Regions from separate parts of the Paeniglutamicibacter cryotolerans genome, predicted to be linked through region 1. Evidence: riboswitches for the same ligand, from Rfam matches in the RefSeq annotation. Region 1 holds a riboswitch; each other region holds the start of a gene.
What was found. Region 1 has a riboswitch for S-adenosylmethionine ahead of E9229_RS11075 (bifunctional o-acetylhomoserine/o-acetylserine sulfhydrylase). Riboswitches for the same ligand answer to the same signal wherever they lie in the genome.
Positions count from the first base shown of each region.

Region 2: linked by a shared signal. The riboswitch ahead of E9229_RS07990 (hypothetical protein) and the one ahead of E9229_RS11075 (bifunctional o-acetylhomoserine/o-acetylserine sulfhydrylase) in region 1 are both predicted to bind S-adenosylmethionine.
Region 3: linked by a shared signal. The riboswitch ahead of E9229_RS08310 (hypothetical protein) and the one ahead of E9229_RS11075 (bifunctional o-acetylhomoserine/o-acetylserine sulfhydrylase) in region 1 are both predicted to bind S-adenosylmethionine.

Region 1 is NZ_JACHVS010000001.1:2,414,796-2,422,421, reverse strand. Features, by position in the region: gene E9229_RS11100 (DUF485 domain-containing protein) at 1-17, opposite strand, end outside; gene E9229_RS11095 (alpha/beta hydrolase) at 118-780, opposite strand; gene E9229_RS11090 (SGNH/GDSL hydrolase family protein) at 851-1,714, shown strand; gene E9229_RS11085 (hypothetical protein) at 1,767-2,150, shown strand; gene metX (homoserine O-acetyltransferase MetX) at 2,193-3,338, opposite strand; gene E9229_RS11075 (bifunctional o-acetylhomoserine/o-acetylserine sulfhydrylase) at 3,353-4,696, opposite strand; SAM riboswitch class IV at 4,784-4,899, opposite strand; gene E9229_RS11070 (VOC family protein) at 5,056-5,700, shown strand; gene E9229_RS11065 (DUF1214 domain-containing protein) at 5,980-6,588, shown strand; gene E9229_RS11060 (DUF1254 domain-containing protein) at 6,585-7,241, shown strand.
Region 2 is NZ_JACHVS010000001.1:1,692,524-1,700,149, forward strand. Features, by position in the region: gene E9229_RS07975 (amino acid ABC transporter ATP-binding protein) at 1-235, shown strand, start outside; gene E9229_RS07980 (aminotransferase class I/II-fold pyridoxal phosphate-dependent enzyme) at 390-1,436, shown strand; gene E9229_RS07985 (PDR/VanB family oxidoreductase) at 1,433-2,440, shown strand; gene E9229_RS07990 (hypothetical protein) at 2,522-2,842, opposite strand; SAM riboswitch class IV at 2,858-2,986, opposite strand; gene E9229_RS07995 (DEAD/DEAH box helicase) at 3,105-6,458, opposite strand; gene E9229_RS08000 (LOG family protein) at 6,626-7,626, shown strand, end outside.
Region 3 is NZ_JACHVS010000001.1:1,762,552-1,770,177, reverse strand. Features, by position in the region: gene E9229_RS19330 (DNA-3-methyladenine glycosylase I) at 1-524, shown strand, start outside; gene E9229_RS20050 (AlkA N-terminal domain-containing protein) at 521-1,525, shown strand; gene E9229_RS08325 (hypothetical protein) at 1,707-1,991, opposite strand; gene E9229_RS08320 (siderophore-interacting protein) at 2,037-2,876, opposite strand; gene E9229_RS08315 (histidine phosphatase family protein) at 2,993-3,598, opposite strand; SAM riboswitch class IV at 3,642-3,757, shown strand; gene E9229_RS08310 (hypothetical protein) at 3,771-4,226, shown strand; gene E9229_RS08305 (acyl-CoA thioesterase) at 4,196-4,663, opposite strand; gene E9229_RS08300 (App1 family protein) at 4,664-5,743, opposite strand; gene E9229_RS08295 (pyridoxamine 5'-phosphate oxidase family protein) at 5,829-6,272, shown strand; gene E9229_RS08290 (HNH endonuclease) at 6,426-7,626, opposite strand, start outside.

The sequences.
Region 1 (7,626 bases):
GGCAGGAGCGACATCATCTGCTGGTCCTCTTCCGATCAATACTTGTATCAACTCAAGTAATACAAGCAGCCCCACCTCCCTTGTGTCAATCGAATGACACAAGGGAGGTGGGGCTCATCACGTCCCGGATGACGCCGCGTTAAGCAGCACATGGGTCAGGAACTCGTGCACGTGGGCCATCTCCTGCTCGCTGACCGAGTGCAGCATGTCCGTGTAGAGCACCTTGGTCAGCGCCACATGCCCGGTGGCCCAGGCATGGGTGTATTCGATCTTGTCGTGGGTGATCACCGGGTCCGCTTGGTCCCGGCCCCAGAACAGCGGGGTCTGTACGGCCTTCACCGCCGCGTCGTCGAAGAAGGCGTCCCCGTGGTTCGGAACGGCGAAGCCGGAGAGGCCCACCACCGCCGTAATGGCCGCCGGCTGATGGCGCAGCACCGAGGTGGCCATCGCCATGCCCATGGAGAAGCCCAGCAGCGAGACGGACGTGTGGTTCTTCCCCACCGGCTCCAGCCAGGACCACAGCTCAGCGACGGCCGCCTTCACGGCACCGAAGGAATAGTCGGCATCCTGCATCAGCGGGAACCAGGTGTACCCCGGGCCCAGCGCGTGCGGGGCCCGCACCGAGGCGAGGGTGAATTCTTCAGGCAGCAGCCGGGCCAGGCCGATCAGGTCCTGTTCGTTGGAGAGGTAGCCATGCAACAGCACCAGCAGCGGGGTGCCGGCACGTTCGGCCTCGGGCTTGGACCAGATGACAGTGGGAGTCCAGGGTGTTTCGTTCATCGGGCCATTCAACCATGACCGCCCACGCTAGCGCCCGCGGGGTCACCGGGGTAAGAATGAAGCAATGAGCATGCATCCGACAGGGAAGCCACTGGTGCACACCACGACCACGCCGGGCAACGGACACCATCCTTGGACCCGCTATGTGGCGCTGGGCGATTCCTTCACCGAGGGCATCGGCGATCCCGATCCGCAGAGCCCCGGCGGCTACCGTGGCTGGGCGGACCGCGTGGCCGAGGAACTGAGCCACGGCACCGAGGACTTCGCCTACGCGAACCTGGCCATTCGCGGCCGGCTGCTGGCCCAGATCCTCGACGAGCAGGCGGGAGCCGCGCTTGAACTGCATCCGGATTTGATCAGCCTCTGCGCGGGCGGCAACGACGTGATCCGCCCCGGAGGGGACCCTGATGTGCTGGCCGACAAGATGGACTCGCTGCTGCGGATCCTCTCCACCACCGGGGCCACCATCTTGTTGTTCACCGGCCCGGACATCCGCGACACACCGGTACTGGGCAGCGTGCGCGGACGCGTGGCCATCTACAACGAGAACCTGCGCACGCTGGGTGCCCGCCACGACGCGGTGATAGCTGACATGTGGGCCCTGCGCGAACTGCACGCCCAGCAGATGTGGGCCCCGGACCGGTTGCATTTCTCGCCGCTGGGCCACCACACCATAGCCATCATGGCGCTGGAGGCGCTGAACATCGAACACGGACTCAAGCCGCTGGTTCCGGAGCCGCTGGATCCCAAGACCTGGCGCCAGGCCCGCGGCCAGGACCTCGTCTGGGCACGCTCCCACTTGGCTCCGTGGGTACTGCGCCGATTGCGGCACCAGTCAAGCGGCGACGGAATCATCGCCAAGCGCCCGATGGCCGCGCCCTTCACCACAGACCTCCCGGAAACCCCCGGTCCGCCTGATAACCTGACCAGCTAGCGAAGCGTCCCGCCGGGGCAGCCCTTCAGCACGCACCCAGAACGAGGACCTCATGCACCTGCCCGCAACATCCTTGGCAGAATCCACCGACGATGTGCTGGACTTCGGCTACGTCGATTCCCCCGGGAACTCGTTCCTGGATACGCTGGCAAACAACTTCGACGCCGCTTTCCTCGCAGTGGCGGCAGTCCTCGCATTGGGCGTCCTCAGCGTCTTCTTCATGATCCTGCGCAACATCAAGGCCGCCCGCCGCGCCGGGATGAATCCAGCGACCATGCAGACGGATCTGGCGGCCAAGGTCATGAACAGTGGACTGCTGGCACCGGCCCCCTCCAAGGAGGCCCGGCTCGCCGAGCTCGACGACCTGCTGGTCCGCAGCGTGATCTCCGCAGCCGAACACGAGACGGCGCGTATGGAGATCCTCGGCGGCCGATAGCCCCGCCGGCCTCCTGCGTTGCCGAGCACCAGGGCTCAGGGCTCAGTGCTCAGGGCTCAGGAAATCGCTTTCAAGCACCGGGGACAGCTGATCGATGTCGGTCAGGAAGCCGTCGTGCCCAATCGGCGAGGTGATGTAGTTGACCGGAACCGGAACCGGCAGAGACGCGGCCAGCCGCTCGGACTGTTCGGGCCAGTAGAGCCGGTCGCTGTCCACGGCTGCCACCAGGAAGCGCACGCCGGCGGTCCGGGCCAGCGCCGCGTCAACCGAGCCGTAGCCGCGGCCCACATCGTGGCTCATCAGCGCCTCGGTGAGTACCAGGTAGCTGTTCGCATCGAACCGCGACACCAGTTTGGAGGCCTGGTGGTCCAGATAGCTTTCCACCTGGTAACGTCCGCGATCGCGCGCCGGCGACCCCAGGGGATTCTCCCCGAGCTGGTGTGCGCGGCCGAAGCGCACCTCCATTTCGGGCTCGGAACGGTAGGTGATGTGCGCGATGCGCCGGGCAATGCCCAGCCCGGCGACGGGCCCCGGGGCCTGCGCGGCGTAGTAGTCGCCGTCGGCGAACGCCGGATCCAGCCGGATCGCCGCGCATTGGGCCTGGGCAAAGGCTATCTGTTCGGCGGAGGACGCCGTGGTGGCGGCCACCACCACGGCACGTTCGACCCGCTGCGGGAATTCGACGGCCCACTCAAGGGCCCGGGCCCCGCCCATGGAGCCGCCCAGCACGGTATGCCAGACATCGACGCCCAGCTCATCTGCCAGTCGGGCCTCGATCCGCACCGAGTCCTTGACGGTGGTGAACGGGAAACGCGAGCCCCAGGGCACGCCCTCCGGGTCCAGGCTGGATGGTCCGGAGCTGCCGTAGCAGCCGCCGAGCATGTTCACGCAGACCACGAAGAACCGCTCGGTGTCCACCGTCTTGCCCGGGCCCACGAAGCCCTCCCACCAGCCGGCCTCTGCCGAATCGCCGCTGGAGACGTGGGAGTCTCCGGTCAGCGCATGCTGGATCAGGACGGCGTTGGACCCCTGCTCGTCCAGGGTTCCCCACGTTTCGTAGCCGATGACGACCTCGGGCAGGAAGCCGCCGGTCTCAAATGAATACGGTCCGGTGCGCAGGGCGTGCAGGATCCCGTCGCCGGCATGATTGCCGACGAACTCGGACCACTGCGCTTCCTGGGCTGACACGTCGGACTCTATGCTCACAGGGCGCCCTGGAGTTCCGTCCGGCCCAGGGAGGCCACGGCGCGGAATCCGGCGTCAAGGTCGGCGATGATGTCATCGATGTGCTCGATGCCCACGGAGAGGCGCACCAGGCCCGGGGTGACACCGGCCGCCAACTGCTCCTCCGCGGTGAGCTGGGAGTGGGTGGTCGAGGCCGGGTGCACCACCAGCGAGCGCACGTCGCCGAGGTTCGCCACGTGCGAGTGCAGTTCCAGCGCGTCGACGAACCCCTGGCCGGCAGCCAGGTCGCCGTTGATCTCGAACGAGACGATGGCGCCGATGCCCTTGGAGCTGTATTTGGCGCCGCGCTCGAACCACGGGCTGGAGGGCAGCCCGGCATACTTCACGCCACTGACCTGCGGGTGGGATTCGAGCCAGGTGGCCACCGCCACCGCGTTGGAGACGTGGCGCTCCATCCGCAACGACAGCGTTTCCAGGCCCTGGGCGATCAGGAAGGCGTTGAACGGGGAGACCGCCGCACCGAAGTCGCGCAGCAACTGCACGCGGGCCTTGAGCACGTAGGCCAGGTTGGCGCCGAGCACGCCGTTGACACCCAGGTCGCGGGCGAAGACCAGCCCATTGTAGGACTCGTCCGGGGTGTTCAGTCCAGGGAAGCGCTCCGGGTCGGCGGCGAAGTCGAAGTTGCCCGAATCCACGATGACACCGGCCATCGCCGTGCCATGGCCGCCGAGGTACTTCGTGGCCGAGTGGATCACGATATCGGCACCCCACTCGATCGGGCGGACCAGGAACGGGGTGGCGAGGGTGTTGTCGACGATCAGCGGCACACCGGCCTCGTGGGCGATCCCGCTGACGCCCTCGATGTCCAGCACGTCCTGGCGCGGGTTGGAGACGACCTCAGCGAAGAACGCCTTGGTGTTTGGCCGCACGGCAGCCTTCCATGCGTCGAGGTCATCCGGATCAGAGACGAAGGTGACCTGGAGGCCGAACTTGCGCAGCGTGTGCTTGAGCAGGTTCTGGGTTCCGCCGTAGAGGCTGGGGCTGGCCACGATGTGGTCCCCGGCCTCGGCGATGTTCATGATGGAGAAGGCGGCAGCCGACTGTCCGGAGGCCAGCAACAGGGCCCCGACACCGCCCTCGAGGGAGGCGATGCGCTGCTCGACGGCTTCCTGGGTCGGGTTGCCGATGCGGGTGTAGATCGGTTCCAGCGTCTGCAGGGCGAAGCGCGCCGCCGCGTTCTCCGCGCTCGGGAAGACGAAGGCAGTGGTCTGGTAGATCGGCAACGCGCGGGCGCCGGTGGCGGCATCCGGCTCCTGGCCGACGTGGATCTGCCGGGTTTCGAAGGACCAGTTATTGGACATGTGCTGTACCCCTTGGGTGTCATGGGGTATGTCCGTGGAAGCCCTGCGGAAAGTCGGAGACCTCCACATTTGCGTTCCAGGGTGCATGACCCGCGCTTGTCCCGCGCCTGTGTGACGCGGGGCCTGGTCTTCACCCGGGGCACCCCACCGCGGTGGAGGGTTGCCGTCCAACGAGCCGGGGCTTGTCGCTGGAACTCATGACCTTGGAGGATAGTCTGGCCCAGAAAAGCGCCGACACGCAAGCCGCGGGGAAATATGACAGGCATTTGACGTGTCGACCTCATTCACCCCGGGCAGCTCGTTCGCCAGTTAGGCAAACCTAAGTCGAGAGCTGGATCACAAAGTGCAATCATGGGCACATGATGAGGCTTGACCATGTTTCTTATGCTTGTGGGCCCGACGGACTGGCAGCGACCGCTGCCCGGATCGGCGAGACCCTTGGACTTGATTCTGTGAAAGGTGGCATACACCCGCGCTTTGGTACGCGCAACGTGATTTTCCCGCTGCAGAATGATCAGTACCTGGAAGTGGTCGAAGTCCTGAACCACCCGGCGTCCGACAAGGCGCCGTTCGGGCAGGCCGTTCGCGCCCGCTCCGAAATGGGCGGGGGCTGGATGGGCTGGTGCGTCGCCGTTGACGACCTGGCCCCGTTCGAGGAACGCTTGGGCCGCGAGTCGGTCCCCGGCAACCGCAAGTTCCCCGATGGACAGGAACTGACGTGGCGCCAGATCGGCATCCACGGGCTGATTGCCGACCCGCAGGTTCCCTACATGCTGCGCTGGGACGACGGAACGGCCGACCTGCACCCCTCCAAGGCCCTGGCCGGCAAGGGAAGCATCTCGGCGATCAGCATCGCCGGTTCCCGCGACCGCGTCCGTGAATGGCTCGGCTCTCCCGAGCAGTCACCGCTCGGCAACGTCGAGGTCGATTGGCAGGCCCCCAGCGGCACGCCGGGCATCCTCTCGGTCACCTTCGACACCCCGTCCGGTCCGGTCACGCTCTAGGCATTCCATTACGCAACAAGGGGCTGCCCACGCCATTGCGCGTGGGCAGCCCCCTACTTTGTTCCGCGCTCCGTTACGGGGTCCCTTCAGGATCGCCCAGTCCGTCACTCCAGTTGCCTGGCATCGCTTGGCGAAGAGCCCGGCGGGCTTTTGCCTTCAGCGGCCCATCCGCCCTGGCCGTGCTGACCGGAACCGAGCACGCTTGGCTACGGGGCCACGGGCTGCAGCTGAGCGAAGTTAGTACTCGATCACCGATGTGAACGATGTTAGTGTTCGGTCATGACGAATGTGCTGGCTTGGATCGCACAATCTGGCGTTGTACAAGGCGTGATCATCGGGGCCTTTTGCGCCTTCTTGACGACGATTTTTATCTTGAATGCAGCAGCCAGAAACATCACCACGACAGTCAACGGCTGGAGTTCCATTCCACTTTGCGGCAAGCCCGAAAATGGGATCCTCGTGCGGGCCGCATGCGCTAAAGCCTTACCTGTCGTGAATGTTCTTGAAGAGGCTGCCTATTGGGTCGCCACAGTGGATGGATCCGGGCTCAAGCTCAACGGAAAATTTGAGTACGTCATCCATATTCCGGCCCGCCAATTCCCGCCACATGATGCCTTCTGGTCCCTGACTCCGACCGATATCGTCGGATACATGGTCTCCGGCGCGTCCCCCCGCCCTGATGTGAGCGACCGGTCCCACCTTTTAGGGAATGCCGACGGCTCAACAGATATTTATCTCCAGCAGTCGGCGCCGAAGGAACACGAACAGAACTGGCTCCCGATCCCAGCCGGAACCTTCAAGCTGATGCTTCGGGTCTACCTGCCCGGCCCGGCAATTCTAGATGGCAGCTACAGCCCGCCCCCGGCAGTGAGGGCACAGCAACGATGAATCACCTTATTTTGAAATATGGAGCTCCCCTGACACTGCTGGTCTTGGCGATTTTCGCCTGGGTGATTTACCGGCGGATTTCGCTCGGATGGAGCGAGCTCATGCCCCTCGCGGTGGCTGCGGTCCTCGTGTGGGCGCTCGGCGTCCCGGCCTTCATTTACTTCTGGCCGCGCATGATCGTTAGCGGCTATAAAAGGGCCCTCCTCAAAAGGGGGTTCGGTGGCGGTCCGATCCCCGTCAACACCCTGTACGCGGTGCCCGAGACTGCTTCGCCCACGGCCCCGGGCGTGGGCTTGATGGCAACCGGGTCCACCGACCTGCTCTATATCGGTGGCTGGCTCGACCTGAGGAAAGGCCCTCAAATCCTGCATACTCCTGACATGGATGGCCGCTACTACAGCGTGCAATTTACTGGACCCTCGGACAGTGCAAATTTTGCCTACGTCGGCACACGCACGACGGGAACGGGCGCCGGCGACTACGTACTCAGTGGACCGGGCTGGAGGGGCACGATGCCCCCAGGCATGAACCACATAGCAGCGCCGACCGAGTCGGCGCTTGTCATCGGCCGAGTCTTCGTCGAGAGCGACGCCGATCTTCCGGCCGCTTACGCGCTGGCGAAGCAAATCCGGCTCGAACCGCTCGAACGGTAACGGTGCCCTCCTCGGACCGCATTGCCGGGTTCTTGGCACAAATGACAGCGATCTGCACACAGGCACCGGGCATCCTTCGTCCGGGCAGCCATCGGGGATCCATCGGATCCAATCATGCGGGAAACAAGAATGCCGGCAACAGCGGGGCTTGGGGCACCAAGCTATCGGAAGCAGCAGCCCGCCACGGCATCTACGGCGTCCTCGTCCGGCGAGCCCCTTGCCTGCCCCTGAAACCCCATGAAGCCGTTGACCTGCCGGTCGACCAGGGCTTTGCTGCCCGGCGAGTCCACCACGGCCGATATTCCAGCCGGTTCAGGACCGTGGATGTCGTTGCGGAGTAACCCGGAAGCTTCCGCTGCACCGGAAAAGGCATCGTGCCGGTCTT
Region 2 (7,626 bases), 720 kb from region 1:
CAGTGCGCTGGACCCCGAGCTCGTGGGTGAGGTGCTGGAGGTGATGACCTCGCTGGCCGCCTCGGGCATGACCATGATCGTGGTGACCCATGAGATGGGCTTCGCCAAGGAAGTCGGAGACGTCGTACACTTCATGGCCGACGGGCAGCTGGTCGAATCCGGAACCCCGACCCAGGTGCTGGAGAATCCGCGCGAGGCACGGACCCAGGCCTTCCTCTCCAAGGTCCTGGCCTAGCCGCCATGGACACCACCCGGCAGACCAGCAACCAACGAAGGGAAGTAGACCAGTGAGCATGCATACCAGTACGGGTGCGGGCCCGGTGCCCCGCCCTGTCGTAGCCTCGCTCCCTCGGTATTCGCGGGCGGCTGGCTTGGGAGCGGTGCGCTGGGTGGGATCCTCCAACGAATCCTGCATTGCGCCCTCTCCCGCGGCAGTGGCGGCGATGGCCGATGCCGCAACCCACGCCAACCGCTACCCGGGCATCACCGGGGAGCGGTTGGCGCAGGCGATAGCCGGCACCCTGGGCCTGGATGCGGGTCAGGTCGTGGTGGGCGGTGGATCGCTGGCCCTGCTCGGCCACATCCTGAGCGCCTACGCGCCGCCGGGTTCCTCGGTCATCCACGCTTGGCGCAGCTATGAGGCGTATCCGATTCTGATCGCCCTGGCCGGTGCCGAATCGGTGCCGGTGGCACTGGATGGCGAGCACTACCACGACCTGGCGGCGATGGGGGAGGCCATTACCATCGGCACCCGCGTGGTGCTGGTGTGCAACCCTAACAACCCGACGGGCACAGTGCTTGAACCCGGGGAGATCGAGGCGTTCCTCGAGAAGGTCCCGGGTCACGTGCTGGTGGTGTTGGACGAGGCCTACCGGGAATTCAGCAGCCCGGAAGCCGAGTCGGGACGGCTGCTGGAACGCTACCCGAATCTGGTGATCCTGCGGACGTTTTCCAAGGCCTACGGACTGGCCGGGGCCCGCGCCGGGTACCTCCTTGCCGGACCCGGCGTCGCAGCGAACATCAGGGCCGTCGCGCCCCCGTTCGGTCTCAGCTCGCTGGCCGAGGCCGGAGCCCTTGCCGCTTGGGCGGATACGGAATACCTTGCCGAATCGGTGTCAGAGGTGGTCTCCGAGCGCGATTTCCTGCTGGCCGGGCTGCTGGCCCGGGGACTGCGCATCCCGCCCAGCGGTGGAAACTTCCTCTGGATTCCTGCCGGCGCCCGCTCCCTGGATCTCGAGAGCTCCTGCGTGGCGCACGGGGTCTCGGTCCGCGCCTTCCCGGGCTCCGGGGTGCGCGTGACCATCTCGGTGAGGGACGCCTCGAATGCTGTCCTGGCCGCCATCGATGCGCTTCGGCCACAGCTACCGGGCGGACAAGCGGAACTCAGTGCGGTTCCGGCCGCTAACCATGACCACAGCACAGGAGGTGCCTCGTGAGCACAACAATCGAAACAACAGTGGTTCCCGAACCACAGGTGGACCTGGGCATCGCCGATGACGGCTTCTTCGAGGTCGAAGTCGCCGAAATCCGCCCCGAAGCCGACGGCGTCCTCTCGCTGCACCTGGCCCACCCGGCCGGGAAGCCGCTGCCCGACTGGGCTCCGGGCTCCCATATCGACGTACTGCTGCCCAACGGGCTGCTGCGCCAGTACTCGCTGTGCTCCGAGGCCGGCGCCGGACGCTGGCGCCTGGGCGTCCTGCGCGAGGCGGCGGGCCGCGGCGGATCGGCCTACGTGCACGATGACCTGCGTCCCGGGGCGCGGATCAAGGTCCGCGAACCACGCAACAACTTCACCCTGAAACCGGCACCGGAGTACCTGTTCCTGGCCGGCGGCATCGGGATCACCCCGATCCTGCCGATGCTCGCCGCAGCGCAGGAATCGGGGATCCCGTGGCGCCTGGTCTACATGGGCCGCTCCCGGAGTTCGATGGCGTTCCTTTCCGAGCTGGAGCGGTTCGGGGACAAGGTGCAGGTGCATGCCGATGACGAGGCGGGCTTGTTCCCGCTGAAGGACCTGCTGCAGGCCCCGGATGCCGGCTTCCACACCTACGTGTGCGGCCCGGGCCCGCTGCTGGACTTCATTTCCTCGCTGACCAGCGCGTGGGACGACCAGAAGCGTTTCCACTTCGAGCGTTTCGTCGCCGATCCCGCCGCCACGGCACCGGCTGCCGGGGACCACGAGTTCACCGTCGAGACCACCGAGGGCATCGAGGTCCAGGTGCCGGTGGGCACCAGCATCCTGGACGCGCTGGCCGGCGCCGGGGTGCCGGTGCTGAACTCCTGCCGCGAGGGCATCTGCGGTACCTGTGAGACCACGGTGGTCTCCGGGGAGATCGACCACCGTGATTCGCTGCTCTCGGAGGAGGAACGCGAGGCAGGGGAGACCATGATGATCTGCGTGTCCCGGTGCAAGGGCCTGCGCATGATCCTGGACCTCTAGAGCCGGGTTCCGGTGACGGGCCGCCAGGTGGCGGGGCAATTGCTCCGCCACCTGGCGGCCTTTTCGTGTCTTCGGTGACGGTCAGCGGCCCAGCCGGAAGAAGGAGCTGCCGTTGCGCTGGTGGGCTCCGGGCACGAGGACCAGCCCGGCATCCGGGTTGAACTGCACCGCTGCGCCCGGAGCGCCCTCCAGCGCGGCGGCCAGGGCCTGGATGTCGGCGGCGGGCAGGATCCAATCCATGCCGGAGGTGCCCAGATGTACCGTGGCGGAATCCGGGCAAAGGCGCAGCCATGCTTCGATCCAGTCGCCGGGGAAGCGCTGGGCTCCCGGGATCGGGAGCCCAGGGGCGGCGGATAGTTGCGTGGTGGAGGCTGGGTATTGGCGGCTGGCTGTGCGGCCCATGGCGTATCCCGTTCGGGGTTGTCCTTGCCCGCCGGCGGCTGCCGCACGGGCCGCTTCGTCATCCGAACCACCCGGCAAACAACGTTCGGGTTGGTCCTTGGCGGGTCGGAGCCTTGCGTGGTTACGCAGCCAAGAGTCTTGAAGCTGGGTTCAACATTACGGGCAATCCGCGTGTCCGCAAAAACCGCGAGCCCCGGCGCCGACGCACAGTGTCATCGGAACCGGGGCGCGCCGCACGGGTGTTGCCCCGGCTGACGTGCGGTCAGTCGCGCAGCAGTTCGCGGATGTCCTCGGCGTTCAGGACGGTGCCGAAACCCTCGCCCTCGTCCATCACCGAGGAGATCAGCTGGCGCTTGGAATCCTGCAGGGCAACCACCTTCTCTTCAATGGTGTCCTTGGCGACCAGACGGTAGACCATCACGTTCCGCGTCTGCCCAATGCGGTGGGCGCGGTCCACTGCCTGCGATTCCGCAGCCGGGTTCCACCACGGGTCAAGCAGGAAGCAGTAATCAGCTTCGGTGAGGTTCAGCCCGAATCCGCCGGCCTTCAATGAGATCAGGAAGACCGGGGCCTTGCCAGACTTGAATTCGTCGATGACCTCGGCGCGTTTGCGCGTCGAACCGTCCAGGTAGGCGAATTCCACGCCGCCCTCGGTCAAGCGATCCGCCGCCTTCTTCAGGAACGAGGTGAACTGGCTGAAGATCAGCGCGCGGTGGCCCTCGGCCAGCACGTCCTCGAGCTGCTCGAAGAGCACGTCGAGCTTGGCGCTGGGGGTATTCGCGTATTCCTCGTCCACGAGGGAAGCGTCGAGCGAGAGCATACGCAACAACGTCAGCGACTGGAAGATCGTGAACCTGTTCTTATCCATGTCATCGACCAGCTGCAGGATCTTCTGGCGTTCGCGCTGCAGATGCGTGTCATAGATCCGCCGGTGCTTGGGCGAGAGCTCGACGTGCAGCACCTGTTCCTGCTTCGGCGGCAGGTCGGTGACCACCGCATCCTTGGTACGACGCAACATGAACGGACGGACCCGGCGTTTGAGCCGTCCCAGCGGCTCGGTGGATCCCTGCTTCTCGATGGGGCGCTGGTAGTTCTCGGCGAACTTCACCGCCGAGGGGAAGAGCCCGGGGGAGACGATGGCGAAGATCGACCACAGTTCCATCAAGTTGTTTTCCATCGGCGTACCGGTAATGGCCAGCTTGAAGCGGGTGTTCAGGTCGCGTGCCGCATGGTGCGCCTTGGTGGCCTTGTTTTTCACGAACTGGGCCTCGTCCAGGAACAGTCCGGCCCATTCGATGTCCTGGTAGGCGTCGGCATCCAGCCGGAACAGCGTGTAGCTGGTGATCAGCACATCGTGCCCGGCGGCAAGTTCCGCCAGCGAGCTGGCAGCCCGAGCCTCGGTATCGGTGACCGCGACGACCTTCAGCTCGGGGGCGAAGCGCTTGGCCTCGATGGCCCAGTTGGAGACGACGGACGTCGGCGCGACCACCAGGAAGGGGGCCGGACGCAGCGCATCCGCCGCGTACTTCACTGCCGGTTCGCCCGGAGCGGCGATTCCGCCGGTGGCCCACACCTCGCGGGCATGGAGCATCAGTGCGAGGGCCTGCAAGGTCTTGCCCAGGCCCATGTCGTCGGCGAGTACCCCGCCCAGCCCATTGGACCAGAGTGATGCCAGCCAGGCGAAGCCCTCGCGCTGGTAGGGTCGCAATTCGGCGTTCAGGCCGGTGGGGAGCCGCACGTTGCTGGCATCGGCCAGGTGAAGCAGCGAGCCGACCGCAGAATTCCAGGAGTCGGGACCCTCGGTGTGGGTCGCCAGAGCGTCGAGTTCCTCCCAGAAGGACGCCTGGTAACGGGTGATGCTCAGATCATGGTTCTTGTCCGACAGCGCGCCGGCCTCGCCGACCAACAGCCGCAGCTTGTCGAACAGCGGGTGGGCAAGGGAGAAATAGCTCTTGTCGGGCATGAGCAACTTGTCCTGGCCGCGTGAGAGCGCCCGCAGGATGTCGGCGAAGGGGATCCGGCGTTCGCCGATGGAGATGATCAGGCCCAGGTCGAACCAGTCGCGGCGGTCCGATTCCACCGTGGTGACGGTCAGTTCCGGAGTCTCGGTGAGTTCGAGGAATTCCGGGCGCTCGCCCTTCTCCTCGAGCCGGATGCCCGCTACCTCCGCGAGGGCAGGCAGCGTGTGGCGCACGAAATCGACGGTGTCCAGTCCGCGCAGGGTCCGCGGTGCAAGTACCCGGGATTCGAGGGCGGGGAAGCGACCCAGGATCTCCAGTGCGGCGCGTTCGAGCCGGGTTTCGGCCTGGACATCCCGGGCGTCGGCTTCCACGGAGTAACCGCCGTAGTCGAAGCCCCAGTCGAGGTCGACCGCGTCCTTTGCCGAGTACTTCACCTTGGCCACCAGCACCGGAGGCAGGATCCGGGGCAGCTGTACGGAGTCGTCGATGCTGCGCACGGCGAGCCGGCGGCCCAACCGCGGGTAGAGCTTCGTCATGAAGTCCGGGATATCGGATTCCGGGACCTGGACGGAGCTGGGACTGCGCAGCATTTCCAGTTCGGTGTCGCGCAAGCCCCCGGGGACCGGGGCTATGACAATCAGGTTCTGGTCGGGTGTCGAAGCGTAGACGCCGTGGTTGCCGATGGAACCCGCAGCGGAGTCGGGCCCCAGCGGGATGTCGATGTCGCCAAGCTGCATCCACGGGATCAATTCGATGCCGGCGTCCGTCTTTTCCGCGGCCAGGGCGACCGTTGCCTGGCTCAGGACCCTGACCTGTTGTTCGGAGCGGATCCCGATCAGCGAGATGCCGAGCTTCGTCGCTTCGTCCATCAGCGGCCAGAGCAGCAGTGAGGAGAACTCGTCGAGGTACAGCCAGTCGTTGTCTTCGCCGAAGTACAGCTGACCGGTGGCGCGGTAGAGCGGGACGAACTGGCAGAACCAGCGGTGCTGTTCCGCGTCCAGGTTCAGCCCGAAGGTCTTGAAGCTGATCGTGTTCCACTTCAGGTTCCCGCGCACCCAACGTTCGTTGCCCGAGCGGACCATGGGCCGCACGCCGAGGCGCCAGCGCCGCTTGGCCGCCTTCTGGTGCCCGACGCCGGAGCCCGGGGCCCACTGCCGGTGCGCGGCAACTGTCGTGTCCTGGAGATCGAATTGCAGGGCCATGTCCTGCAGCGGCAGCCTGTCCGTGGAACGCGGGGCGGATGTGGGCGCGGCCGTGGCCTTGGATGCGCGCAGCAGTTCGTTGAGGGATTCCTGCCAGGCCGGGGTGGCTGAGGCGGCGCTGTTCTTGAAGAACACGTCCTTGGCCCGAAGATGCAGCGTGTTGCAGTAAATGAGGAGGGCTGCGGCATGCTTGCAGTTCTCCGCCTCGGGGCAGTTGCAGGTGGTGGAATCGACCAGCCAGGCGCCGGCCTTGTCCTTGAGGGCCGCCTGCGTCCGGTAGGGTACCGCGGCTGACCCGACGACGAGCGCCGAAAGCGTCCTTTGCTCCGGGGCCCAGCTGAAGTCCTGGAGCTGATCGGCGCTGGCGTACCCCTTGCCGCGGGTAAAGGCAGCTCCTCCGACGGCGCGCAGGATTTCGCGTGCGTCGACCATCGGGTACTCGTTTTCGATCATCCTCCTATCGTTTCACGTTCCGGGCCCTACGGACGAACCAGCAGCACCCGTGTGCACGCTCCGTGACGCTCCCGCGCCCGGGGTGGGGCGCAGGGCCGATCCGCGGCGCATCGGATCGGGAAAAACCATCCACCGCGGGGCCATCGCACAGGTAGGCTGGGCGAACCATGAATGCGACACCGGCACTGCGTCCCATGCCGCGGCAGGTGGACATCGATTCCCTGGCCGCATTCGATGAACATGCCCGGATGGCACTGGACCGGCCCCCCGGCAAATACCACGCCTCGATGCGCGGATGGCACGTCCAATCGGTTGACCTGCGCCATCGGGCCGGGATGCTTGAACTCCTGGATCCGGCGGGCTCGGTCTTCCTGGGCTGCGAGCTGAAGCCGGCCAGCGCGCAGTTGCTGAGCCACGGCGGGGCGCTGATCTTTCCGGAGATTCCCGGGATCCCCTTCGACATGTACCGGCCCGAGCTCTACAGCGGGCCCGAACTATTCGCCGGCATCCCGACCAAGGGCTACGAGCAGACACCCGATGCGCGGATCTACGCCTGGAGCCACCACCGGCTCGGTGCCGGTGCCCATGATTCGCTGAATGCCGCACTGGCCACGACCCTGCACGACCATGCGATCGGAAGCGCCCTCGAATCGGCGCTGGAGTCAGGAGCCCTGTCGGAAAACCCCGTCGTGGGGCTGATGGGCGGACATGCGCAGGAGCGCGGGACGGCAGGGTTCAGGAATGCCGCCTTGTTGGGCCGGGCGCTCGCGCGGGCCGGCTTCACCGTCGCCACCGGCGGTGGCCCGGGTGCCATGGAAGCGGCCAACCTCGGCGCCTACTTGTCGGCACATCCCGATGCGGCACTGGACAGTGCGCTGGGCCAGTTGGCGGGTGCCCCGTCGTTCACGCCCTCGGTGACGGTCTGGGCCCGCCTCGCCATGGACGTGCTCGCGCGCTTTCCCGGGGGGGCGGTGAACCTGGGCATCCCGACCTGGTCCTACGGGCACGAGCCGCCGAACCTTTTTGCCACCCATATTGCCAAGTATTTCGCCAATGCGATCCGCGAGGCCGTGCTGCTGGAGAAGTGCACGGGAGGCATCGTGTTCATGCCCGGTGCCGCCGGCACGGTGCAGGAGGTTTTCCAGGACGCCTGTGAGAACTACTACGG
Region 3 (7,626 bases), 650 kb from region 1:
GCGAATACTACGACACCGAGTGGGGCATGCCGGTACGCGACGAGCGCGGCCTGTTCGAACGGATCAGCCTCGAGGCATTCCAGTCGGGACTCTCCTGGGCCACCATCCTGCGAAAGCGTGAGAACTTCAGGGCCGCGTTCGAGCACTTCGACCCGGAAACCGTCGCCGACTTCACCGAATCCGATATCGAGGCTTTACTGATGGATGCTGGAATCATCAGGAACCGAGCCAAGATCAGGGCCACCATCGCCAACGCGAGGGCCACCCTCGAGCTACGCGGCGATGGCGGGCTCGTCGACTTCGTCTGGGGCTTCCAACCCGGGGATACCCCACGCCCGCGCACCATGGACGAGGTCCCCACCACCTCACCCGAATCACTTGCCCTGTCCAAGGCACTGAAAAAACGCGGTTTCAGCTTTGTTGGGCCCACGACCATGTTCGCCCTCATGGAGGCCATCGGGATCATCGACACCCACCTGCTGGGTAGCCACCGCCGCGGAACCTCGGGTGTCTGGCCGGCATGAGTCGGTTCGCGCTCAAAGTCAACGGCCATCTGGATCCCGGGCACATCCTCTCCGTGCTTGCCGTCCATGCCCTGCCCGGCATGGACATCCAGGACCCGTCGCTGGGCACGCATACCAGTCCCATTGCCCTGGCTTCGGGCCATCACCTAGTCACTCTCGGATTCACCCCCAACGAGGTGCTCGTGGATTGCCCGAGTTCCAATGCAGCCGACAGAAGCGAACTGGGCGCCAGGATCACCGACTGGCTCGACCTGGCCACCGACCTGACTCCTATCCAAGCCCTGCTTGGAGCCGATGCGGTGCTGGCGCCGTTGATTTCGAGCCACCCCTGGCGTCGCCTGACCGGCTACCTTGACGGCTTCGAGGCTGCCTGCGCCACGGTGTTGGGTCAGCATGTGTCGCTGGCGGCGGCACGCACCTTCGGCTCCCGCCTTTTGCAGGCCTTCGGCGAGCAGGGGCCCGGGGGGTCGGTTCCTCTACCCCACGGCGCAACGGCTGACCGAAGCCTCCCCCGGGGAAATTCGAGAGATAGTGGGGCTGACCGGTTCCAGGGCCCGCACACTCCACGCGGTGGCCACCGTCTTCGCCTCCCGGCGTCCGGGGACCGGGCCGAAATGCCCCTTGACCCGATCCGAGCTGCTTACGCTGCCCGGGGTGGGACCATGGACAGCCGACTACTTGCAGACACGGGCCATGGGCGACAAGAACGGACTCGCCGCCGGAGACCTAGTGCTGCGCGGGGCACTGGGTGGGATCACCGAAAGGGCAGCGCGGGATCGCGCTCTGGCATGGTGCCCCTACCGCGCCTATGCGTTGGCACACCTGTCGGTGGCGCTAGACGCCGGCGGACACTGCCGCCCACAGGTAGCGAAAATGCCCGCCGGGACCCCCAGGCCCAATTTATTCTCCGCCGGAACAGCAGGGAACTCCGACTCCAGTCGGGCATGGACGGAATCAGACGACTTCTACGAGTCGGAAGCCGGAAACGCCTCAATCCTTAAGTCCGTCACCGAGGGCGAGGTTCCAGCCACTTGGGGTAACAAGTGCCAGAACGCCACTGGAACCGCCACCAGCACACCGGCCAGGTGCACCGCCAAGGGCGCACTTCCGTCCATCACCGTTGCCGACACCCGCCCACTTTCCGGCGGTTGGACCATCAATGGCAGGGCTTCGGCTTCCAGCTCAGGCACCGGCAGCTTTGCCGGCGGTGCCCTGGGCTGGAGTCCGCATGCCGTCATTTCCTCCGGCATCACCCTCACTACGGGCCCCGCGGTGGAAGCCGTCCGAATCCCGGACCTTGGCACACATGAACGCCGAGGGCAGCGCCACCGTCAGGGCCGGGCTGAGCCTACTCATCCCAACGGGCACCTCCCCCGGGCAGTACGCCTCGACGCTGACGATCACCGTCATCAGCCAGTAGTATTCCGGAACCAGGAAAGCCGGCCCTTTCGAACGGATGGTATCCATTCGAAAGTGCCGACTTTCCGCATGTCATGCCAGAAGTATCAAGGCTCAGGCCTCGGGGAAGATCTTCCCGATGTCCGTCTTCTTTTCGGCCTGGAACGTCTCCTCGGCCCGGCCGAAGGCCCAGTAGGCGGAGAGCGATAGTTCCCGACGATCCACTTGGCGGTCCTCGGTGAAGTAGCCGCGCAGCGACTTCATGACCTCGCGTTCCCCATGGACGAAGACCTTGACGTTTCCTTCCAGCCAATCCCCGGAGCGGATTTCGTCAGCGAGCATCGTGCAATCCGGGGTAAACGGCCCACCTCGGTGGATCCACTGCACAGATACCCCGGCGGGGGCGCCCAGCTCGATCTCGTCGCCGGGCCCCGAAACTTCAATATAGACGCGACCGATCGTCTCGGGTGCCATTGCCTCGATCGCCTCGGCGATGGCGGGAATGGCAGTGTCATCGCCCGCGAGCAGGTGCCAGTCGTAGGACGGGTCCGGCGTGTACATCCCCCCGGGACCGGAGAAACAGAGCAGGTCGCCCAGCTCGGCATTCTGAGCCCACGGACCCGCTATTCCCTGATCCCCGTGCACCACGAAGTCGATCTGCAGCGTTCCAGCCTCCGGATCGACGTGGCGCAACGTATAGGTACGGCGCACTGGGAAGTCCTCCGGAGCCAGCTGCTCGCGAAGCGCATCAAGGTCAAAGGGCGGAACGAGCCCGAGCTCGGGCTTCGCGAAAAGGATCTTGACGTAGCGGTCAGTCGCTGGCTTGTCCCGGAGGTCAGCGAATCCCGGACCACCGAAGGTCAACCGCACCATGTGCTCGCTGAGTTGTTCCCGGGCCAAGACCTCGAGGACCACCTGCGGACGCACGGCCTTGGCCGTTGTTCCAACACTCACGAATGCACGCTCTTTCACTCGGGTGCCACACTGCATTAGGCCACATGGCGATGCCTTAATCCAAGCCGATGCAAGCAGTCGATGCAAACCCGTGAAGCACACAACCGTTGGGGATGTCAGTCCAGCTTGGTTCCGTCCCAGCTGCTCACGACCCAGCCCTTGGACATCGAACCCTCCAGCGCAAGCACCCCGGCGTTGGACAGGGGCGCGGTCCGGATGAAATCCAGCGAGACGTTGCTCGCCATGGCCCGGGTCCAGACCATGAGCATGGCACCGTGACTGACCACGGTGGCCGCGCCCGGATCCTGGGCCTCCAATTCCTCGATCACCGAGGTGAACCGCCGGAGAGCCGCACTGCCTGATTCCCCACCCGGCAGGCGGGCCGCAAGATCCCCGGTGAGCCAACGCATGAACACCGAGTAATAAGCGAGCAGCGATTCCTTGTCGTTACGCATTTCCAGCTCCCCCGCCGCCAGCTCGCGCAACCCGTCACGCTCATTGAGCGCCAGCTTCCTAGTAGTTGCCAGCGGCTCGGCAGTCATCCGGGCCCGGATCAGCGGTGAGGCATAGAGCGAGCCGACCTCCTCGTTCTCCAGCCGATTCACCAGGCCGGCGGCCTGAAGCAGCCCCGTCTCGTCCAACGGTGCCCCCGGCGCCGCAGTATCCAACGCTCCCATGACATTGGAGGGCGTCTGTCCGTGCCTGATCATCAGCAGCTTCATGCCCCATGCTAATCACATTCCGATTTCAGTTAGACTGGTACTGCTTCACGACAAGCGATCATGAACGGGCTCCGACCCGATCGCAGGCCAACCCCACGACTCACGGGTGGCTCGGATGACGAAGCGGCCCGGCGCAAACGCGCCGCGCAAGAGCGATCCGAAAGGACCGGCAATGACCACCGGACACACACTTCCCCACCTTGCCACTCCCTGCGTTTCCTTCGATCCCGGGCACGGGATCAGCCCGGAACGGTTGAGCACTGCCCGGGCCGATGCCGCAGCATGGAAGCTCGCGTTCGTTTCCTGCGGGACTCCGGTAGAACCCATCAACATTCGCACTACCCAGGGTTCCAGCCATTACACGGTCCACGACCCGTTGCCATTGATCGAACTCATCCGGGTCACTGGCGGACTACCCGGCAAGGTCACCTGGAATCCGGAAGCGGGCATCCTCGGCGTCCTGAATAATCCACGGATCCGCGCTGGCTACAGGTACTTCAGCATGACTGCCAGCACCCTGAATTCCTGCACATTGGATCACGAACCGGAGCTGGCCGCCGATTTCGCGTCGGTCATAGGGGCTTTTGGACTGCCCTACTACGAGCGGAACACCGGCTCTTCGGCATAGCGGGCCAGTTCGGCGCGATGCTCGGGGCTCAGCCGCAAGAGCCGCTGGTCGGCAACGGAGAAGAAGGCAAGTGTCGTGGCCGCCTTCACGCAGATACCGCCGTCTACCGGGTCGTGGAATTCATAGCAGATGTCGAAGCTGGCCGGTTTCATCGCGCCAATCCACACATCGACCTGAGCCGGGACATTGCGGTAGTCAAGCGGCTTGAGGTAACGCACGCGGTGCTCGACGACTAGGATCTGGGTACCATCGGGGACAGTGGAAAACAGGTCGACCATCGGATCCATACCCGGCTTACCGGTCCCGCCCGGGACTCCGAAACCGGCAATGCGGGCCTCTTCCATCATCCGCACGAGGTTCACGTTGTTGATGTGCCCATAGGCGTCCATGTCTCCCCAGCGCATGGGTACGGCAACGCGGATCCGTTGGCCTTCCATTTAGTCCGCCCCTATCGTTGTTTCGTTTTCGATGATCCCCAGGCGTTCGAGCTGGGCAGCGATACGCGAGCCATCGGGCTCATAGACCCACGGAACACCGGGGGTCGAATTCAGCAGGCCCAGGGTACGGCCACCGGCAAGCACCGCCTCCGACGGGGTCAGCTGCCGGATCACGATGGCCAGCACATGCCCGGGGTAACGTCGCGCGAACTCGGCATACAAAACGGGATCGTGTTGCCCGTCATCACCGATCAGCAACCATTTAATGCCGGGGAACTCGACGGCTAAACGCCGCAGCTGATCTGCCTTGTGCTGCATGCCGGAGCGGAACCAGCGAACCTCCGTCGGACCCCAGTCGGTCAACAGCAGAGCGCCTTCTGGATACAGGTTGCGCGAGAGGAATCGGGTGAGCGTCTGGGCAACATTCCAGGCCCCGGTGGAAAGGTAGAGCGTTGGCGCTCCGGGACGCGAACGCATCACCCGTTCCATCATCACAGCCATGCCGGGGGTGGCCACACGGGCATGCTCGGAGAGCACGAAGGAATTCCAGGCGGCAAGAAGCGGGCGCGGCAGTGCAGTGACAACCACAGTGTCATCCACGTCGGAGAGCATGCCGAAGTCGGCATGTGAATCGACCATGAAAACCTGGGACGTCACGGGCGCCGACCCCTCGGTGGACAGCGTCACTCGATGCCACCCCGGGGAAAGACTTGCTGCGACGCGGACATCGAGCACTCCTCCACGATCCGCAGCAACGTCATAGCGGCTCCCGCCCACTTCCACGCGGACCTTGCCGCCGGCGACCGGCGGGGAGATGAAGTTGCGCCACCCCCGCACCCCGTCGGCAATGACCTTCGCCCTGTGCTGGCCGTCTTCAAAGACACCGGGACGTGCCATGACCACCCGGGAGAAGATGCGAATCCAACCATCCGCTTCCGAGCTCAGTCCATAACCCTTATAGGGCAGGATGGTGGCGACCCACCCGCGTTCGCGCGCGCGGCGCTCACGATGGGCGTGCCAGGCATCTTCGACCCGCGCAGCAAAATGCCGCGCCCGACGCACTGTGTAATCTACTGGCATGCGCCCAGTCTTTCACGTGGATACCCCACAGAAGGATTCACGACTCCCATTGGCAGTTCTCTACGTCATGTAGAACAATAGGTAAATGATGATCGAACACGACACTGACCAGCCAGTCCTCGTCTTAACCAACGAGCAGTCCTGGAAGCTTCTGGAGCACACGGCACACGGCAGACTTGCCACCTCGGCAGCCGGCAGCATCGATATCTTCCCAGTGAACTACGCGGCCGCTAACGGCTTCCTCTACCTGCGCACCACCCCGGGCAAAAAGCTCGCTGCCATGACAGTGAACCCACAGGTGGCATTCGAGGCAGACGGCATCCTTTCCGACGAGGCATGGTCGGTGGTGGTGCACGGCACAGCCGAGGTGCTGCAGCTCGAAGCCGATATCGAGGCAGCCCGCGCCTCCGGCGTGACACCATGGATCCCCACCACGAAGGAATCCTGGGTCCGCATTACCCCGGCAGACATTTCCGGCCGCCACTTCCGTCTTGGCCCTCAGCCTGAACTTTTGGATGCCACTAACTAATCACTCTTCACAGGGCCCCTATGTTGTCGAAGACCGTGTGCGTCCACGTGGATTTCCAGCAGCAGACATAAAAGACGGCTTCACCCCTGCTTCTCTTGGGAAGCAGGGGTGAAGCCATGCATGCCGGATTGCGGTGATCCCATTGGGGTGATGTCATATGCCGGGCGGAGGCGGCGCGGTGGAGCGGTAAGTCGCTCCGGTCGGGGTGGTCGTTTCCACCGCATGCCTCGCCCCGGGCACGGTGATGGTGGACCAGCCGGGGGTTTCCTTGGTCAAGTTGCACGCCTTGCAACAGCCCTGGCCGTTGGCCTGGGTGGTCAGCCCGCCCAGGGCCCAGCCGAACACGTGGTCGATGTCCCGGATCCTTGCGTTGCAGCCCGGGGTGCGGCAGCACCTGTCCCGGGCCGTGATGAAGCGGGCGAGCCCGGCCGGGAAGAGCCGGCGCCTGGAATCCATTCCGATCAGTTCTCCTGCATGCGGAGCGGTGTAGAGGCGCCGGATCCATCGTTCTGCAACCGCTTCCCCGTTGACGGCGTCGGGTCCATGAATCATGGCCCGGGCCCAGTCCGCGGGGACCGTCCCGTATCCGGTGAGATGCGCCGGTTCCCGACTGCCGCGAAAGAGCGTTCGTTCGCTCATGACCAGGTTGATCTCCACCCGCGGGACAGTGGTGCGGGTGCCGGTGAGCAGAGAGCAGAACTCGTCGGTGCGCAACTGGATACGGGTGCGGCCCTGGGCAGCGCCCGTGGCGGTGAGGGAATCGGCCAGATCGTCCAGGACCTGGTTGATCAGCAGTCCCGCCTCCACTGGAATCATCCCGGTGACCTTCATCATCGCATCAGGTGCCGGGTAGATGGCCAGGTGGCGCTGACCTCGGGCGGTTTCGGCCCGTGCGAGCGGGTCGCGGGGGTCCAGTTCCTGTGCCAGCGCCCGTACCCGGTTGCCCAGGGCCTTGACGCCTTCGCCAGTGAACAGCCCCGGGTCCTCGTTGAGTCGCTCATCGGCTCGGGTTCGGGCCGCTGGAGTGAGCTTGCGGAGGTGGTGGGCGATGACCATGGCCTGCTCCTCGGTGATGCTCCCCTGGGTGAAGCGGTCCATGGTGGAAGGCAGGTCATCGGTGAGGATGCGCGAGCACTTGAGGTGTCTGCGCCCTTCGGCCGGTGCCTCGTGGCGGGCCAAGGCGATTTCGGTGCCAATGCCTCGACCCTGGGCCGCCTTTTTCAGGCCGGCCCGGGCGTGGCGGGTGCGGCGGGCGGTGTCCAGGGCGGCGGCAGTGCGGGCTTCGAGGGCGGCCAGAGCCGCCTTGGCACGTTCGGTGGTGGTGAGCAGCTCGATGAGTTCGCGTTCACTTCCG